DNA from 3 places in the Streptomyces lusitanus genome. Region 2 is predicted to be linked to each of the others. Evidence: riboswitches for the same ligand, from Rfam matches in the RefSeq annotation. Region 2 holds a riboswitch; each other region holds the start of a gene.

Region 1 (5,314 bases), on a different contig from region 2:
GCGCGGTGCGGGTCTTCTCCCAGGCGGGCAGCGGGCCGTGCCGCTCGGCGAGGGCGGCCGACGTCTCGTACGCGGCGAGCATGATCCGCTCGGCGATCCGGGTGGACAGCTCCTTCGCCTCGGGGGAGTCGAAGGGCAGCCGCATCCGGAACAGCACGTCCTGGAGCCCCATCACGCCCAGACCCACCGGACGCCAGCGGCTGTTGGACCGGGACGCCTCCTCGGTCGGGTAGAAGTTGATGTCGACCACCCGGTCCAGGAACGTCACGGCGGTGCGGACCGCCGCGTCCAGACGCTCCCAGTCCATGCCGTCCCCGCCGGCGAAGGCCGCGAGGTTGACCGAGCCGAGGTTGCAGACCGCCGTCTCCCCGTCGTCGGTGACCTCCAGGATCTCCGTGCACAGGTTCGAGGAGTGGACGACGTGTCCCGGCTCGGCGGTCTGGTTGGCGGTGCGGTTGGCGGTGTCCTTGAACGTCATCCAGCCGTTGCCGGTCTGCGCGAGGGTGCGCATCATCCGGCCGTACAGCTCGCGCGCCGGGATCGTCCTGCGGGCCAGGCCCTTCGCCTCGGCGGCGCGGTAGGCCGCGTCGAACTCCTCGCCCCACAGGTCGACCAGCTCGGGCACGTCCACCGGGGAGAACAGCGACCACTGCCCGTCGGCGTCGACGCGGCGCATGAACTCGTCCGGCACCCAGTGCGCCAGGTTCAGGTTGTGCGTACGGCGGGCGTCCTCACCGGTGTTGTCGCGCAGTTCGAGGAACTCCTCGATGTCCGCGTGCCAGGTCTCCAGGTAGACCGCCGCCGCGCCCTTGCGCCGGCCGCCCTGGTTCACGGCGGCGACCGAGGCGTCCAGCGTCTTCAGGAACGGCACGATGCCGTTGGAGTGCCCGTTGGTGCCGCGGATCAGCGAACCCCGGGCGCGGACGCGGGAGAAGGACAGGCCGATGCCGCCGGCGTGCTTCGACAGGCGGGCGACCTGGTGGTAGCGCTGGTAGAGGGAGTCCAGCTCGTCCGCGGGGGAGTCCAGGAGGTAGCAGGACGACATCTGCGGGTGGCGGGTGCCCGAGTTGAACAGCGTGGGGGAGGAGGGCAGGTAGTCCAGCCGGCTCATCAGCCCGTACAGCGCGGCGACCTCCTCCAGCGCCCGCTCGCTGTCGTCCTCGGCGAGCCCGCAGGCGACCCGCAGCAGGAAGTGCTGGGGCGTCTCGACGACCTTGCGGGTGACCGGGTGACGCAGCAGGTAGCGGCTGTGCAGGGTGCGCAGCCCGAAGTAGCCGAAGCGGTCGTCGGCGCCGGTGTCGACCAGCGCGTCCAGACGGGCCGCGTGGAGCCGGACGAAGGCGGCGGTGCGGTCGGCGATCAGACCCTCGCGGTACCCGGTCGCGACCGACCCGGTGAACGAGGTGACGCCCTGCGAGGCGGCCTCGGCGCGGATGGCGAGGGTCAGCAGCCGGGCGGCGAGCCGGGAGTAGGCGGGGTCCTCGGAGATCAGCCCGGCGGCCGCCTCGGTGGCCAGTTCCCGCAGCTCCGCCTCGTCGGCGGCGGCGGACCGGCCGCGCAGCGCGGCCGCGGCCACCCGGCCGGGGTCGGCGTCGGGCAGGTCGGCGGTCAGCTGGGTCAGGGTCCGCAGCAGCGCGGCACCGGGACCGTCGCTCTCCTCGGTCACGCGGGTCGCTGAAGCCGGATCGGCTGGCGCGATGGTCACGTGTGGCTCTCCCTCGCTCGGCACGGGGGCCTCGAAGAGCGCAGGGGGCAGCACACGAACGCACGCGGCGTCGCGTCCACCGGCCCATTCCGCGAGGCCCGGACGTCAGGGCACCCGGACCGGAAGGGCCGGGCGCACTGTCGGCAGGTCCTCGGACTGACTCCCGTGCGCGCCCGTGGGCAGGCATGGGTACACCGTTGCGGGACAGTTCCGGATTCGCACCGGATTCCCCTGCGACGACAGCGAGCACGAGCATACATCTTGTGCCGGGTGCGGCTGGCGGACCCATATGTTGTGTCGCGCGGGCCGGGCGACGGCCCGCGCGGAGCCGTCAGAGCGTCAGCTCGTAGACCACCAGCATGATGTCGTCCAGCTCCGGCAGCGGATTCCAGTCCCGCGCCGGGGCGCGCGTGAAGCCCAGCCGCTCGTAGACCCGGTGCGCGGCGTGCATCGTGCGCTGGGTGGACAGCACCATCCGCTCCCGGCCGAGCGCCCGCGCCCGGTCGACGCAGGCGCGCACCAGCGCCTCGCCGGCGCCCCGGCCGCGGTGGTCGCGGGAGACCGCCAGCATGCGTATCTCCGCCTCGCCCGGCTCCGCGATGTCGGCCATGGGCCCCGGGCCGGGCACGAAGGTCACCCCGCCCAGCAGCGCGCCGTGCTCCACGGCGACCAGCACCTCGGCCGCCGCCGCCCGCTTCGCCACGTCCCGCAGCTCGCCGAGGTAGCTGTCGCTCTCCCCGAAGTCCAGCAGCCCGTCGCCGAGATAGGCCTGGGCGGTGATCTCACCGAGTTCCGCGTGTTCGCCGGCCGTCACCGGCCGGATGACGATGTCCATGAGGGGAGTCTGCCGTACGGGTACGACAGCGGGCCGCCGGTTTTCCACCGGCGGCCCGCTGCCCTGGACGCGACGGCGTCAGTGCGCGCTGCCCGCCGTGGCCGGCGGGAGCTCCACCTGGACGCCCGGGTCGCCGGCGTCCGCCGTGTAGTCCTGCGGCTTGGTCTCGTCGACGCCCTCCGGCGCCTTGACCGCCCGCATGACGAAGGTCAGGACGACCGTGACCAGCACGTTGAGCACGAACGCGGTGAGACCGATGTAGCCGATCTCCCCGATGCCCGGGATCTCGTCCGAGGACCCGCCGAAGTGCTTCTGCGTCGGCGAGGCCACCCCGTACGCGGCGACCGTGCCGTAGATCATGCCGACCGCCCAGCCGCCGATCAGCGCCCAGCGGTGGAACCAGCGGGTGAACAGGCCGCCCACCAGCGCCGGGAAGGTCTGGAGGATCCAGATGCCGCCCAGCAGCTGGAAGTTGATCGCGACGGTCTTGTCCATGGTCAGCACGAAGACCAGCGCGCCCACCTTCACCAGCAGGGACACGACCTTGGAGACGGCGGTCTCCTGCTTGGGCGTCGCGTCCGGCTTGATGAAGTCCTTGTAGATGTTGCGGGTGAACAGGTTCGCCGCCGCGATCGACATGATCGCCGCCGGCACCAGCGCGCCGATGCCGATGGCCGCGAAGGCCACACCGGCGAACCAGTCCGGGAACATGTTCTCGAACAGCTGCGGGATGGCCAGCTGGCCGTTCTGCACCTTCACCCCGGCCGCGATCGCCATGAACCCGAGCAGCGCCAGCAGGCCCAGCATCAGCGAGTACAGCGGCAGGATCGTGGTGTTGCGGCGGATCACCTCACGGCTGCGCGAGGACAGCGTCGCGGTGATCGAGTGCGGGTACATGAACAGCGCGAGCGCCGAGCCCAGCGCGAGGGTGGCGTACGTCCACTGGCCCGCCTCGCCCGGCACCGTAGCGCCGCGCGGCGCGCCCGTGGCCGGGTTGGTCTGGCTGTACGCCTCGGTCGCCTTGGCGAAGATCTCGTCGAAGCCGCCCAGCTTGATCGGGATGTAGATGATCGCCACCGCGATCACGATGTAGATCAGCGTGTCCTTGACGAACGCGATCAGCGCGGGCGCCCGCAGCCCCGACGAGTAGGTGTACGCGGCCAGCACACCGAAGGCGATGAGCAGCGGCAGGTCCTTGATGAACCAGTTGGTGTTCTCGCCGCCGCCGACGCCCATCACGTCCAGCACGGCCTGGATGCCGACCAGCTGGAGCGCGATGTACGGCATCGTCGCCAGGATGCCGGTGACCGCGACGGCCAGCGAAAGACCCTTCGAGCCGAACCGCCCGCGCACGAAGTCGGAGGTCGTCACATAGCCGTGCTTGTGCGACACCGACCACAGCCGGGGCAGGAAGGTGAAGATCAGCGGGTACACCAGGATCGTGTACGGCACCGCGAAGAAGCCGGCCGCGCCCGCCGCGTAGATCGCCGCCGGGACGGCCACGAAGGTGTACGCGGTGTACAGGTCGCCGCCCAGCAGGAACCAGGTGACCCAGGTGCCGAACGAGCGCCCGCCCAGGCCCCACTCGTCGAGGGTGTGCTCGTTCGCGGCCCTGCGCCAGCGCGCGGCCAGGAAGCCCATCACGGTGACGAGCAGGAAGAAGAAGATGAAGACGGCGAGTGCCACGCCGTTCACGCCGTCGTTCACTGCTCCGCACCGCCCTTCCGGTCCGCGCGGGCGCGCTGGTCACGCTGCCAGAGCTTGTACGCGACCATCGTCAGGACGGTCGAGATCAGCACCCACAGCATCTGGTACCAGTAGAAGAAGGGGATGCCGATCAGCACCGGGTCGGTCTTGGCGTAGGACCCGACCCACAGCATGGCGACGAATGGTGCGAGCAGGCAGAGGCCGATGACGACGCGCACAGGCGTCACCACCGGCCCTGGAGTTGTTTGCGGGGTTTGCGACATCAGACGGCTCCCGTCCCCTCACTGATCGCCGACGTTGGCTCGCGGCAATGTAGGTGAGGGCGCGGGGGCGTCGTAACCCCCCGTGAGAGGGGCGGTATGCAGCAGCAGCGCAACCGAGAGGCAACAGCAACGAAAATCCTGTCAACCACCCGGTATGCCGGGATTTGCGGCCGGGTGGCCGGCGCCCGGCGGGCCCCCGCTTGGCTCAGTCCTGGGGGCGCTTGAGGCGGGCGACGAACTTGTACCGGTCGCCCCGGTACACCGACCGCACCCACTCCACCGGCTGCCCGTCCCGGTCGAGCGAGTGCCGGGACAGCATCAGCATCGGCAGGCCGACGTCGGTGCCCAGCAGGCCCGCCTCACGCGGCGTGGCCAGGGACGTCTCGATGGTCTCCTCCGCCTCCGCCAGATGGACGTCGTACACCTCGGCGAGGGCGGTGTAGAGGGAGGTGTACTTGGTCAGGCTGCGGCGCAGGGCCGGGAAGCGCTTGGCGCTGAGGTGGGTGGTCTCGATGGCCATCGGCTCGCCGTTGGCCATGCGCAGCCGCTCGATGCGCAGCACACGCCCGCCCGCGGTGATGTCGAGCAGGCCGGCGAGCCGGTCGTCGGCCGTGATGTACCCGAGGTCCAGCAGCTGCGAGGTCGGCTCGAGGCCCTGCGCGCGCATGTCCTCCGTGTACGAGGTGAGCTGGAGCGCCTGGGACACCTTGGGCTTGGCGACGAACGTGCCCTTGCCCTGGATCCGCTCCAGACGGCCCTCGACCACCAGCTCCTGGAGCGCCTGGCGCACGGTGGTGCGCGAGG
Region 2 (5,314 bases):
CGGCGGCCGAGTCCTGGACCACCGCCGCCACGGTGCGGGCCAGTTGCCGCGCCGGAAGCGCCCAGGCGTCGTCCCCGTCGACCCGGACGTGCCCGGTGTCGGGGCGCAGGACGCGGTAGACGGCGCGCAGGAGGCTGGACTTGCCGCTGCCGTTGGGCCCGACGAGGCCGATGGTCTCGCCGGGGCGGGCGGTCAGGGAGACGTCGTGCACCAGGTGGCGGGCTCCGGCGGTGAGCGTGACGCCGTCGACGTGCAGTTCGGCCGGGGGCGTGTCGGTCGCGGTCATGCCACTCCTCGGTCGGTGCCGCGGCGGGCGTCCCGGCGCATCAGCCACAGGAAGAACGGACCGCCGCACAGGGCGGTGAGGACGCCGACGGGTATCTCCATCGGTGATGCGACCGTCCGTGCGGCGATGTCGGCCCAGACGAGGAAGACCGCCCCGCCGAGCGCCGCCGTCGGCAGGACCCGGCGGTGGTCGCCGCCGACGAACAGGCGCACGATGTGCGGCATCATCAGGCCGACGAAGCCGATCGGTCCGGCCGCCGCGACCAGCACGCCCGTCACGAGGGAGAGCAGCACGAACAGCCGGGCGCGGAAGCGGGCGACGTCCAGTCCCATCGTGGTGGCCGCCTCCTCGCCGGCCAGCAGCAGATTCAGGTTGCGGGCCTGCGCCAGGAGGACGCCGACGCCGAGCAGCAGGGCCGTGCTCGGCAGCCACAGCGTGCCCCAGTCGACGCCGCCGAGGCCGCCGAGGGTCCAGGCGAGGACCGCGCGGGCCTCGTTGCCGCGGTCGGTGGTGAGCAGCAGCAGATCGAGGAGCGCGGTGAGGACCGCCGCGATCGCCACTCCGGACAGCACCAGCCGTGACGAGGTGATGCGTCCGCCGGTGCGGGCGGTGGCGTACACGAGCAGGAGCGCGCCCAGGGCCCCCGCGAAGGCGGCCACCGACAGGGAGAGGGGCCCGAAGAGCGTGACCCCGAACACGATCACCGAGACCGCGCCGAGCGACGCCCCGGAGGAGACGCCGAGCAGGTAGGGCTCGGCGAGCGGATTGCGCAGCAGGGCCTGCAGGGCGGTGCCGATCACCGCCAGACCGGCACCGGTGACCGCACCGAGCAGCACCCGCGGCGCCCGCACGTCCACCACGATGGTCTCCCGGGCCCGCGACCAGTCCGGATCCTGCCAGCCGGCGCCCAGCGCGTGCGTCACGATGCCCCACACCTGGCCGGGCGGCACCTGGACGGAGCCGATCGCGAGGCCCGCCATGGCGGAGACCAGGAGCAAGGCGGTGAGTACGAGCAGTGTGACGGCCAACTTCGTACGGCCCGCCCCTGACGCGTCGGCCTTCCGCCGGCGCACCGCCTCTTCGGCGGGCGTGCCCGTGGCGGCCTGGGTCACCGGAAGCTCTCGGGGTGCAGTCCGCGGGCCAGGTCCTCGACCGCGTAGGCCGAGCGGATGCCGACCAGGGTGGCGGTCAGGGGCAGGACGACGAACCGCTTGTTCCTGACGGCGGGTACGTCGGCGAGCGCGGGCTGGGAGAGAAGGTACCTCTTCTTCTCCTCGACGCTTCCGGCGCCGGCGTAGTCGTAGATGGCGATGACGTCCGGCTTGCGCTCGACGACCTGCTCCCAGGAGACGTCGCCGAAGACGTCGTCCAGGTCGGCGAAGACGTTCTCGCCGCCGGCCAGGCGGATGAGCTCGGTGCCCAGGCTCTTGCCGCCCGCGGTGAAGGCGCTCTTGTCGCCGCTGTCGTAGACGAAGACGGACACCCGGGATCCGCCCTCGACCGCCGCGGTGGCCTTGCCGACGCGGCTTTGCAGGTCGGCGACCAGCTTGGCGGCCCGGTCCGGGACACCGAAGATCGTGCCGATGGTGCGGATCTCGTCGTAGGTGTCCTGCATCGTCACCTTCTTCTTGCCGCAGTACTCGCGGTTGAGGTAGGTGTCGATGCCGGCGTCGGCGAACGCCTCGCGGGAACGGCCCTCCTTCTCGTCGAAGGCGCTGCCGTAGCCGCCGTAGACGAAGTCGGGCTCGGCGTCCAGGACCGTCTCGAACGACGGTTCCCTCTCCGCCAGTTCGGGGATCGCCTCGTAGTCCTTCTCGAGTTCGGGCAGGACGGCGGAGTCGGGGAAGGCCGTGCCGACCATGCGGTCCTTCAGGCCGAGGGCGAGCATGAGTTCCGCGGGGTGCTGGTGGATGGTGACCACCCGCGACGGGGGCTCGTCGTAGGTCGTCCTCACACCGCAGTTGTCGACGGTGACGGGAAAGCCCGCCGGCGCCGCGGCGGTGGCCTTCCCGTCACCGTCGGTCCCGTCGGACGAGCCGCAGCCGGTGGTCAGCAGCACGGACGAAAGAGCCAGGGCAGCGGCCGTGGCACGGAGGAACCCGCGTGTGCGGGCAGGGGTGAACGAAGGGGACACGTGAAGCCTCCTGGAGTCCGCGCTCCTCGGATCGGGCCCGCGACGGACCAGTGTCCTGACTCCCGGATCGGCGTTCCCTCCGCCTTCCCGCGCTGGGCGCAGTGGCATGTCGGAGGGGCGCTCCCCGGTCACAGTGGCGGGACCGTGCCGGATTCGCACCGGCTTCCTGTCTCCCGTCGCGGCGATGACCAGGTGATCCTACGTTTCCCCGAGCCGACGGCGAAAGGGCGTGCGGGCCCGGCCGCACGCCCCGCCTTCCTCACGCCTCGCGGACCGCCCGCAGGACGAGCCGCTCGGCGTTCTCGTCGTAGGGGCGCCCGTCGAACCCGCCGAAGACCTCCACGCGCCCGAACCCCGCCTCCTCGGCCATCCGCCGCAGCTCCACCGCGCTGTACACGAACCAGGTCAGGGTGGCCCGTGTCACCCGCTCGCCCCGGACCAGCACCCACTCGCTGCGCAGTCGCGCCCACGCGTCCAGCACGGTGTCGGTCTGCACCATCAGGTCGTCGCCCCGCCGCACCACCTTGGGCGGGGTGACCCTGCGGGCCAGGAGCTCCTTCCCGGCGACGTCCAGAACGAGTGTGCCGCCGGGTGCCAGGCAGGTGTACATCGTGCGCAGGACGCGCGCGTTGTCGGCGGGGTCCTCGAAGTACCCGAAGGAGGTGAACATGTTGAGGACGACGTCGAAGCCGCCCGGTGCCTCGTACGCGCGGGCGTCGGCTCGTACGTACGTCACGTCGGCACCGGCGTCCGCCGACCGCTTGCGTGCCCGGTCCAGCATGGCCGGGCTCAGGTCCACTCCGGTCACGCGGTGCCCGCGGCGGGCGAGCGGGACCGTGAACACGCCCGGCCCGCAGCACAGGTCCAGCACGCGTGACCCGTCGGGGAGAGCGAGCAGCGGGGAGGTGTCGAGCAGTTCCTCGGCCTGTTCGTAGCGCTGCTCGGAGAAGAGGAAGTCATGGAACTCGGTCCAGAAGTCATCGTCCTGGAATCCGCCCGTCCGTGTCATCGCGCGTCAGTGCTCCTTCGGGATCGCCGTCGGGGACAGGGAGCCGCGCCGTGCGACGGCGCAGCGTGAGCAGCAGAGGGGGAAGCAGCAGACACTGGACGGCGGCCAGCAGCCAGAACCATCCAGTGTGTCCCGCCCGTTCGCCGAGGCCGTACAGCTGGCCGCCCAGCACGCCGCTCGCGCAGGCGCCCAGGCCCGCGGCCAGCCGCTGCTGACCGAAGACCACGGCGTCGGAGCGGGGGCTGCGGCGCAGCGCCTCCAGGTCGTTGTTGAGGAACAGCACGATGTCGCCGAGGGTGATCAGCGCTCCGCCCGCCAGCAGTGCCGCCCGGGTACCGGCCGCCAGCACGGCCAGGCCCGCCGCCAGACCGGTGAAGCCGACCGCGAGGGCGAGGGCGTACGGCATGCGCCGGATCAGGCCGGACGCGAGCGGCTGTACGACGATGACCAGCGTGAAGCAGAGCAGCAGCACCACGCTGTAGAACGCGCTGGAGGCGCGCTCGACGGCGTACACCGCCAGGAAGTGCTGGAAGTGGAAGTAGAGGTAGAAGGCCAGCGCGTTGGCGGCGAACGGCAGGACCGCCACACCGGCGAGGAGACCCGGGCGAGCCGTGTCCGCGGACTCGGTGCGATGCGTGCCGTCGGGTCCGGGAAGCCGTGCGTGTCCCGCCGTGACCGCGAGGAACAGCGCCGTGACGGCCGCGAACAGCCAGCCGGGCGAGGACAGGACGAAGGGTCCGGCGATCAGTGGGCCGACCGCCATTCCGGCGTTGAGTGCCGCGTTGCCCGCCGACAGGAACGCCGGCCGGCGCGCGTCGTCGACGCCGTGCACCAGGTACGCCTTGTTCGCGGGCAGGTAGAGCGCGGCACCGCAGCAGGTCAGCACCAGCGCGCCGACCGCGAGGGGCGGCCAGCGCAGGGCCAGCAGGAGCCCGGTGAAACCGGCGGTGCGCACGACGAGGGCCCACACCATCGTGCGGCGCAGCCCGATCCGGTCCGCGAGGGCCCCGCCGACGATGCCGCCGGAGAACTGCACGAGCGACGCGACGGCCAGGACGACACCGACCGTGCCGAGCCCCATCCCGAGCCGTTCGTGCAGGAACACCGACATGAACGGCAGGACCATGAAGCTGCCGAGCGGAATGAGGAACGAGCTGAGCAGGAGGAACCGCAGCGGGCCGGTGAGCGGGAACAGCGAGGCCCGCAGGCCCGGTTCCCGGGCGGTGCGTTCACCCACCGGGCGCCTCCGGGCCGGCCGGGTCGGAGAACGGGCCGGTGCGTACCCGCAGGGCACCGGCCGCGGCCACCGCGCGGTGGGTGGCGAGTTCGGCGGTCTCCGCCTCGGCGTACACGATGCCCGCGTATCCCCGGCTGTCGCCCAGGTGCTCGACGGGATCGCCGACGCGTTTGACCGGGTACCAGGCGGGTGTTCCCGGCATGCCGGTGAGCCGGTCGAGCCCGGTGACGCCGGTGAACACGCCGGGTGCGGCCGGGTAGCCGAGAACGAAGGCGACGGCCGGACCGCCGGGACAGTCCGCGTCCATGAGACGGGGGCGGCGGCCGAGCGCGGCCTCGATCATCGCCTCGTACACGTTGACGCCGAGCGCCCGGCACAGGCCCTCCCCGACCAGCGCGCCTCCGATGCGGGGGTTGACCTCCACCACTTCCGGGCCGTCGGCGGTCAGTACGAACTCCACGTGAGCGAACCGGTCGGTGTAACCGATGGCGGCGAGCACCTGATCGAGCCAGGACTCGAGTGATGTCCGCTGTGGGGCCGGGAACGCCACGGGGAAGGCGGTGATCTCCTCGCGGAAGTGCGGCTCCGGCGACATGAGCCGGCTGGAGACGCCGAGCAGTCGCGTGCGGCCGTCCCAGGTGAGCGTCT
Region 3 (5,314 bases), on a different contig from region 2:
CCAGCTTCTTCTCCGCGTTCGGCTTGTGCCGCAGCGCCGCGTGCCGTACGGCGATCCCGGCGACGCGCGCGGCCCGCTCGGGGTCGGCGACGTACACCGGCACCTCGTCGGGGCCCTGCTCCTTGAAGGAGAACGGGACGGTGATCAGCCGCCCGTCGAACTCCGGGATCGCGACCTGCATCGCCGCGTCCATGGGGGAGAGGGCCGCGTCGGACTCCTCCCAGGCCGCCCGTGAGGTGGTGAGGCACAGCCCTTGCAGCACCGGCACGTTCAGCTCGGCGAGCGCGCCGACGTCCCAGGCCTCCTCCTCGCCGCCCGCCGACGCCTGCGAGGCGTGGCTGCCGCCGGCCGCCAGCACCGTGGCGACCAGCGCGTCCGCCCGCCCCAGCAGCTCGTACAGCTTCGGGTCCGCGCCGCGCAGCGAACCGCAGTACACGGGCAGCGCGTTGGCGCCCCGCGCCTCGATCGCGTCGCACAGCGTGTCCACGAAGGCGGTGTTGCCGCTGAGTTCGTGCGCGCGGTAGAAGAGCACGCCGACCGTCGGGCGGCCCTCCACGAGGTCCCGGGAGCCGTGGACGCCGAACTCCGGCATCGTGCGCGGCTGTTCGAACCCCTCGCCGGTCAGCAGCACGGTGTCCGACAGGAACCGCGCCAGCTCCGCGAGGTTCTCCGGGCCGCCCTCGACGAGGTACCGCAGCGCCTCGGCCACCACGCCCGCCGGGACGCTCGACTCGGCCATCAGCTCCGCGTCCGGCACGCTCTCCCCGCCGAGCAGCACCGTGGGGATGCCGGACGCCTTCAGCGCGGCAAGACCGTCCTCCCAGGCGCGCTTGCCGCCGAGCAGCCGTACGACGGCGAGGTCCGCGCCGTCGAGCAGCGCGGGCAGTTCCTCCGCGACGTCCACGCGGGTGGGGTTGCCGATGCGGTAGCCGGCGCCGGAGGCCCGGGCCGCCAGCAGGTCCGTGTCGGCGGTCGACAACAACAACACTGTGCTCATGCGGGCGCTCCCGGTGGGATGAAGGGCAGTCCTGTCGGCGCGCCGGACTCGATGAGCCGCCACAGCGCGTCCGTGTCCGCGTGCTGTTCGATCAGGTCGCCGAGCCGGTCGAGCTGCTCCTCGCGCAGCGCGGCGAAGGAGGTGTCGGGGGCCGGCACGAAGCGGCGGCCCGCGGCCCGCGCCACCTCGCGCAGGAAGGCCCGCCGGAAGGCGTCCGACTCCAGCGAGCCGTGCCAGTGGGTGCCCCAGGTCTGTCCGACCCGGCACCCGTCCAGGAAGGGTTCGCCGCCGAGGACCTCGGCGACCCCGTGATGGATCTCGTACCCCTCGACGGGCTCACCGAGGGCTTCGCCCGACGGACGCGTGAGGGTCTTCTCCCGCGCGAACCGCACCCGTACGGGCAGCACGCCGAGCCCGTCGACCCGTCCCCGCCGGCTCTCGACGTCGTCCTCGATGTGCTCGCCGAGCACCTGGAAGCCGCCGCAGATCCCCAGCACGGGCCGCCCCTCGGCCGCCCGCCGCCGCAGCGCGTCCGCCAGCCCGCGCTCCCGCAGCCACTCCAGCGCCTTCACGGTCCCGCGCGTCCCCGGTACGACCACGAGGTCGGCGTCGGCCAGTTCCTCGGGGCGGTCCACGAACCGCACCACGACGCCCGGTTCGGCGGCGAGCGCGTCCACGTCGGTGAAGTTGGACATCAGCGGCACCGCGCACACGGCGACCCGCAGCACGTCCTCGCCGACCGGAGCCGCGACCACGGACTCCCGCACGGTGCCCCGCAGCGACACCCTGAGTCCGTCCTCCTCGTCGATGCCGAGCCCGTGCCGGAACGGCAGCACGCCGTACGTGCGCCGCCCGGTCAGGCCGTGCAGCATGTCCAGGCCCGGCTCCAGGAGCGAGACGTCGCCGCGGAACTTGTTCACCAGGAACCCGGCGACCAGTGCCTGGTCCTCGGGGGAGAGCAGCGCGACGGTGCCGAAGAAGGACGCGAAGACGCCGCCCCGGTCGATGTCGCCGACGACGAGGACCGGCAGGCCCGCGTTGCGTGCGACGCCCATGTTCACGATGTCGGTGCGCCGCAGATTGATCTCGGCCGGGCTGCCGGCCCCCTCGCAGATCACTGCGTCATACGTGCCCCGCAGCCGCTCCAGACAGTCGAGGACCGTGCCGAGCAGTTGTTCCTGCCGTCCGCCGTGGTAGCCGCGGGCGCTCATCTCGCCGACCGGGCGGCCCATCAGCACCACCTGGCTGGATCGCTCGCCGCCCGGCTTCAGCAGCACCGGGTTCATCAGCGCGGTCGGCTCGACGCGGCACGCCTGGGCCTGCATGGCCTGCGCCCGGCCGATCTCGGCGCCCTCCCGCGTCACGAACGAGTTCAGCGACATGTTCTGCGCCTTGAACGGCGCGACCTTCACGCCCTGGCGCACCAGCCACCGGCAGATCCCGGCGGTGACCACGCTCTTGCCGGCGTCCGAGGTGGTCCCGGCGACCAGCAGTCCGCCACCGCTCACGTCGCACGTCCCTTCAGCACGCGCCGCGCCGCCACACCGGCCGCCAGCGCCAGCCAGCCGACGCGCCGTGACAGGCGCACCGCCCGGTCGATGTCGGAGACGGCGACGGGGCGTCCGCCGCCGTTGAGGACGGGCCGGTGCTCGACCCGGCCGCCGTAGGAGAGGGGCCCGCCGAGCCGTACGCCGAGCGCGCCCGCGAAGGACGCCTCGACGGGACCGGCGTTGGGGCTGGGGTGCTTCGCCGCGTCCGCGCGCCACGCCCGTACGGCGCCGCGCGGGTCGGGCCCGGTGAGCGCGGCGAGGACGGCCGTCAGGCGTGCCCCCGGCCAGCCGGCGACGTCGTCGAGGCGGGCGGACGCCCAGCCGTAGCGGCGGTAGCGGGGCGACCTGTGACCCACCATCGCGTCCAGGGTGTTGACGGCCCGGAAGCCCACCAGACCCGGCACCCCGGCGACCGCGCCCCACACCAGGGCGCCCACCACGGCGTCGGAGGTGTTCTCGGCGACGGACTCCACCACGGCGCGGGCGATCCCGTCGGCGTCCAGGGCCTGCGGGTCACGCCCGCACAGGTGCGGCAGCCGCTCCCGGGCGGCCTCGACGTCCCCGGCCTCCAGCGCCCGCGCGATGACGCGGGCCTCGCGGGCCAGCGAGGTCCCGCCGACGACGGCCCAGGTGGCGACGCCGGTCAGGGCCGTGGAGGCGGCGGGGGAGGAGCGTACGAGACGGGAGGCGAGGGCGGCCGACGCGACGGCTCCGCCGACGCACACGGCGGTGTGCACGGCTCCGCGGCCCCGGTCGTCGCGCCACAGCACCCGCTCCACGGCGGCCGCGGCCCGCCCGAAAGCGGCGACCGGATGCCCACGGCGCGGATCGCCGAGCAGCAGGTCGCCGAGGAGGCCGGCGGCGGCGCCGTACGCGAACACGCGATCGGCACCCATGGGTCAGCCGGTGACGGATCCGGAGGGAACGGCCCCGAAGGGGGGTGGGGTGTCGCTGGTCGACCTCGGCAGGCTGCCGCGCATGGCGATATGTCCTCACTCAGGGTGTCCGCGCCCTGGTTCGACGAGACCGGCGGCGAGAGTTCCTGGCTCCCGGGGGTGGTGACCCCGGTGACAGTGGCGGGACCGCGCCGGATTCGCACCGGCTTCCTCTCCTGCCGCCGTAATGGCGGAGGCAGTCCACCATGCCCCCGGAAGGGCCGTCAACTTGCCGTTGACCTGCGGGGCTGAAGTGTGCCGAGGCCCACAGAGGGGCTCACGTGGGTGACGGCCGTGCACGCCGTGACCGGCCGGCGGGGGCGCGGACACGGCGAAGGGCGGGACGGGAGCCGCTGCTCCTGCCCCGCCCGCTCACGCGTGCGGCCCGGTGGTCAGGCCATGATCAGGTAGATGCCGTAGCCCACCGCCGCCGCGCACGCGGCGAAGCAGGCGTAGGCGCCGGTGACCGCGAGGCCCGCGGACCGGCCCTCGGCGGTCGCCCGCTCGCGGCGGGACAGACCGGAGATGCCGAGGGTGAACAGGGCCACCAGGGCCACGGTGACCACGAGGCTGACGCCGAACACGGAGCCGAGGGCCGCCCAGTCGATCTTCATGCTGCTTCTTCCTTCGTGCCGGACGCGGTCAGACGGTCGTCGAGGCGGCCGACGGGGCCTGCGGGTCGGCGCCGACCGGCGCGGGGATGGTGGCGGAGAGCTCCTCGGCGGCGGGGCCGGCCGGCGGCGGGGTCACGGCGGCGATCGCCTGGGTGACCACACCGGCGGGCTCCTCGGAGGCCTCGGGGGTGTCGTGCTCGTTGACGTTGGTGTGGTCGACGACCTCGCGCCGGGAGATCTTCCAGATGGCCGCGCTGGAGGCGACCAGGAAGACGGCCACCACGGCCGTGCCCCAGCTCCCGAAGCCGCACACCCACTCGGCGAGGGCCGCGACCAGGGCGGCGGCCGGCAGGGTCAGGCCCCAGGCGACGAACATCCGGGTGGCCGTGGACCAGCGGACCACGCCGCCCTTGCGGCCGAGGCCGGCGCCCATCACGGAACCGGACACGGAGTGCGTCGTGGAGAGGGAGAAGCCCAGGTGCGAGGAGGCCAGGATGACCGTCGCGGCGCTGGTCTGGGCGGCGAAGCCCTGCTGCGGCTGGAGGTCGGTCAGGCCCTTGCCCATGGTGCGGATGATGCGCCAGCCGCCCAGGTAGGTGCCCAGCGCGATGGCGAGACCCGCGGAGAGGATGACCCACACCGGCGGGTCGGAGTCGGGGGCGACGGCGCCGCCCGCGACCAGGGCGAGGGTGATGATGCCCATCGTCTTCTGGGCGTCGTTGGTGCCGTGGGCCAGGGAGACCAGGCCGGCCGAGGCGATCTGCCCGGCACGGTAGCCCTTCTCGGAGGCCTTGGTGTCGGCGTCGCGGCCCAGGCGGTAGGTGAGCCGGGTGGCGAGCATCGCGGCGATGCCGGCCACCAGCGGGGCGGCGATCGCGGGGAGCAGGACCTTGGTGACGAGCACGTCGCCGTGCACCGCGCCGAAGCCGGCGGAGGCGACCGTCGCGCCGATCAGACCGCCCATGAGGGCGTGCGACGAGCTGGAGGGCAGGCCGACCAGCCACGTGAGGAGATTCCAGAGGATCGCGCCGACCAACGCGGCGAAGATGACCTCGGGACGGATGCCGGCCTCGTCGACGAGGCCCTTGGAGATCGTGTTGGCGACCTCCACCGAGAGGAATGCGCCGACAAGGTTCAGCACGGCGGACATGGCCACCGCGACCTTGGGCTTGAGTGCACCGGTCGAAATGGTCGTTGCCATCGCGTTGGCGGTGTCGT

Evidence for each region. Region 2 has a riboswitch for cobalamin ahead of ACFOSY_RS12640 (ABC transporter substrate-binding protein). Riboswitches for the same ligand answer to the same signal wherever they lie in the genome.
Region 1: linked by a shared signal. The riboswitch ahead of ACFOSY_RS03895 (ribonucleoside-diphosphate reductase subunit alpha) and the one ahead of ACFOSY_RS12640 (ABC transporter substrate-binding protein) in region 2 are both predicted to bind cobalamin.
Region 3: linked by a shared signal. The riboswitch ahead of ACFOSY_RS27750 (cobalamin biosynthesis protein) and the one ahead of ACFOSY_RS12640 (ABC transporter substrate-binding protein) in region 2 are both predicted to bind cobalamin.

What each region holds. Positions count from the first base shown of each region.
Region 1 covers NZ_JBHRWL010000002.1:538,582-543,895, forward strand. Annotated here, with positions in the region: gene ACFOSY_RS03895 (ribonucleoside-diphosphate reductase subunit alpha) at 1-1,705, opposite strand, end outside; cobalamin riboswitch at 1,831-1,961, opposite strand; gene ACFOSY_RS03900 (GNAT family N-acetyltransferase) at 2,037-2,540, opposite strand; gene mctP (monocarboxylate uptake permease MctP) at 2,619-4,247, opposite strand; gene ACFOSY_RS03910 (DUF3311 domain-containing protein) at 4,244-4,510, opposite strand; gene ACFOSY_RS03915 (GntR family transcriptional regulator) at 4,716-5,314, opposite strand, start outside.
Region 2 covers NZ_JBHRWL010000007.1:177,840-183,153, forward strand. Annotated here, with positions in the region: gene ACFOSY_RS12630 (ABC transporter ATP-binding protein) at 1-286, opposite strand, end outside; gene ACFOSY_RS12635 (FecCD family ABC transporter permease) at 283-1,398, opposite strand; gene ACFOSY_RS12640 (ABC transporter substrate-binding protein) at 1,395-2,420, opposite strand; cobalamin riboswitch at 2,449-2,626, opposite strand; gene ACFOSY_RS12645 (class I SAM-dependent methyltransferase) at 2,680-3,429, opposite strand; gene ACFOSY_RS12650 (MFS transporter) at 3,398-4,666, opposite strand; gene ACFOSY_RS12655 (ATP-grasp domain-containing protein) at 4,659-5,314, opposite strand, start outside.
Region 3 covers NZ_JBHRWL010000021.1:57,830-63,143, reverse strand. Annotated here, with positions in the region: gene cobN (cobaltochelatase subunit CobN) at 1-997, opposite strand, end outside; gene ACFOSY_RS27755 (cobyric acid synthase) at 994-2,505, opposite strand; gene ACFOSY_RS27750 (cobalamin biosynthesis protein) at 2,502-3,443, opposite strand; cobalamin riboswitch at 3,562-3,681, opposite strand; gene ACFOSY_RS27745 (hypothetical protein) at 3,875-4,096, opposite strand; gene ACFOSY_RS27740 (inorganic phosphate transporter) at 4,125-5,314, opposite strand, start outside.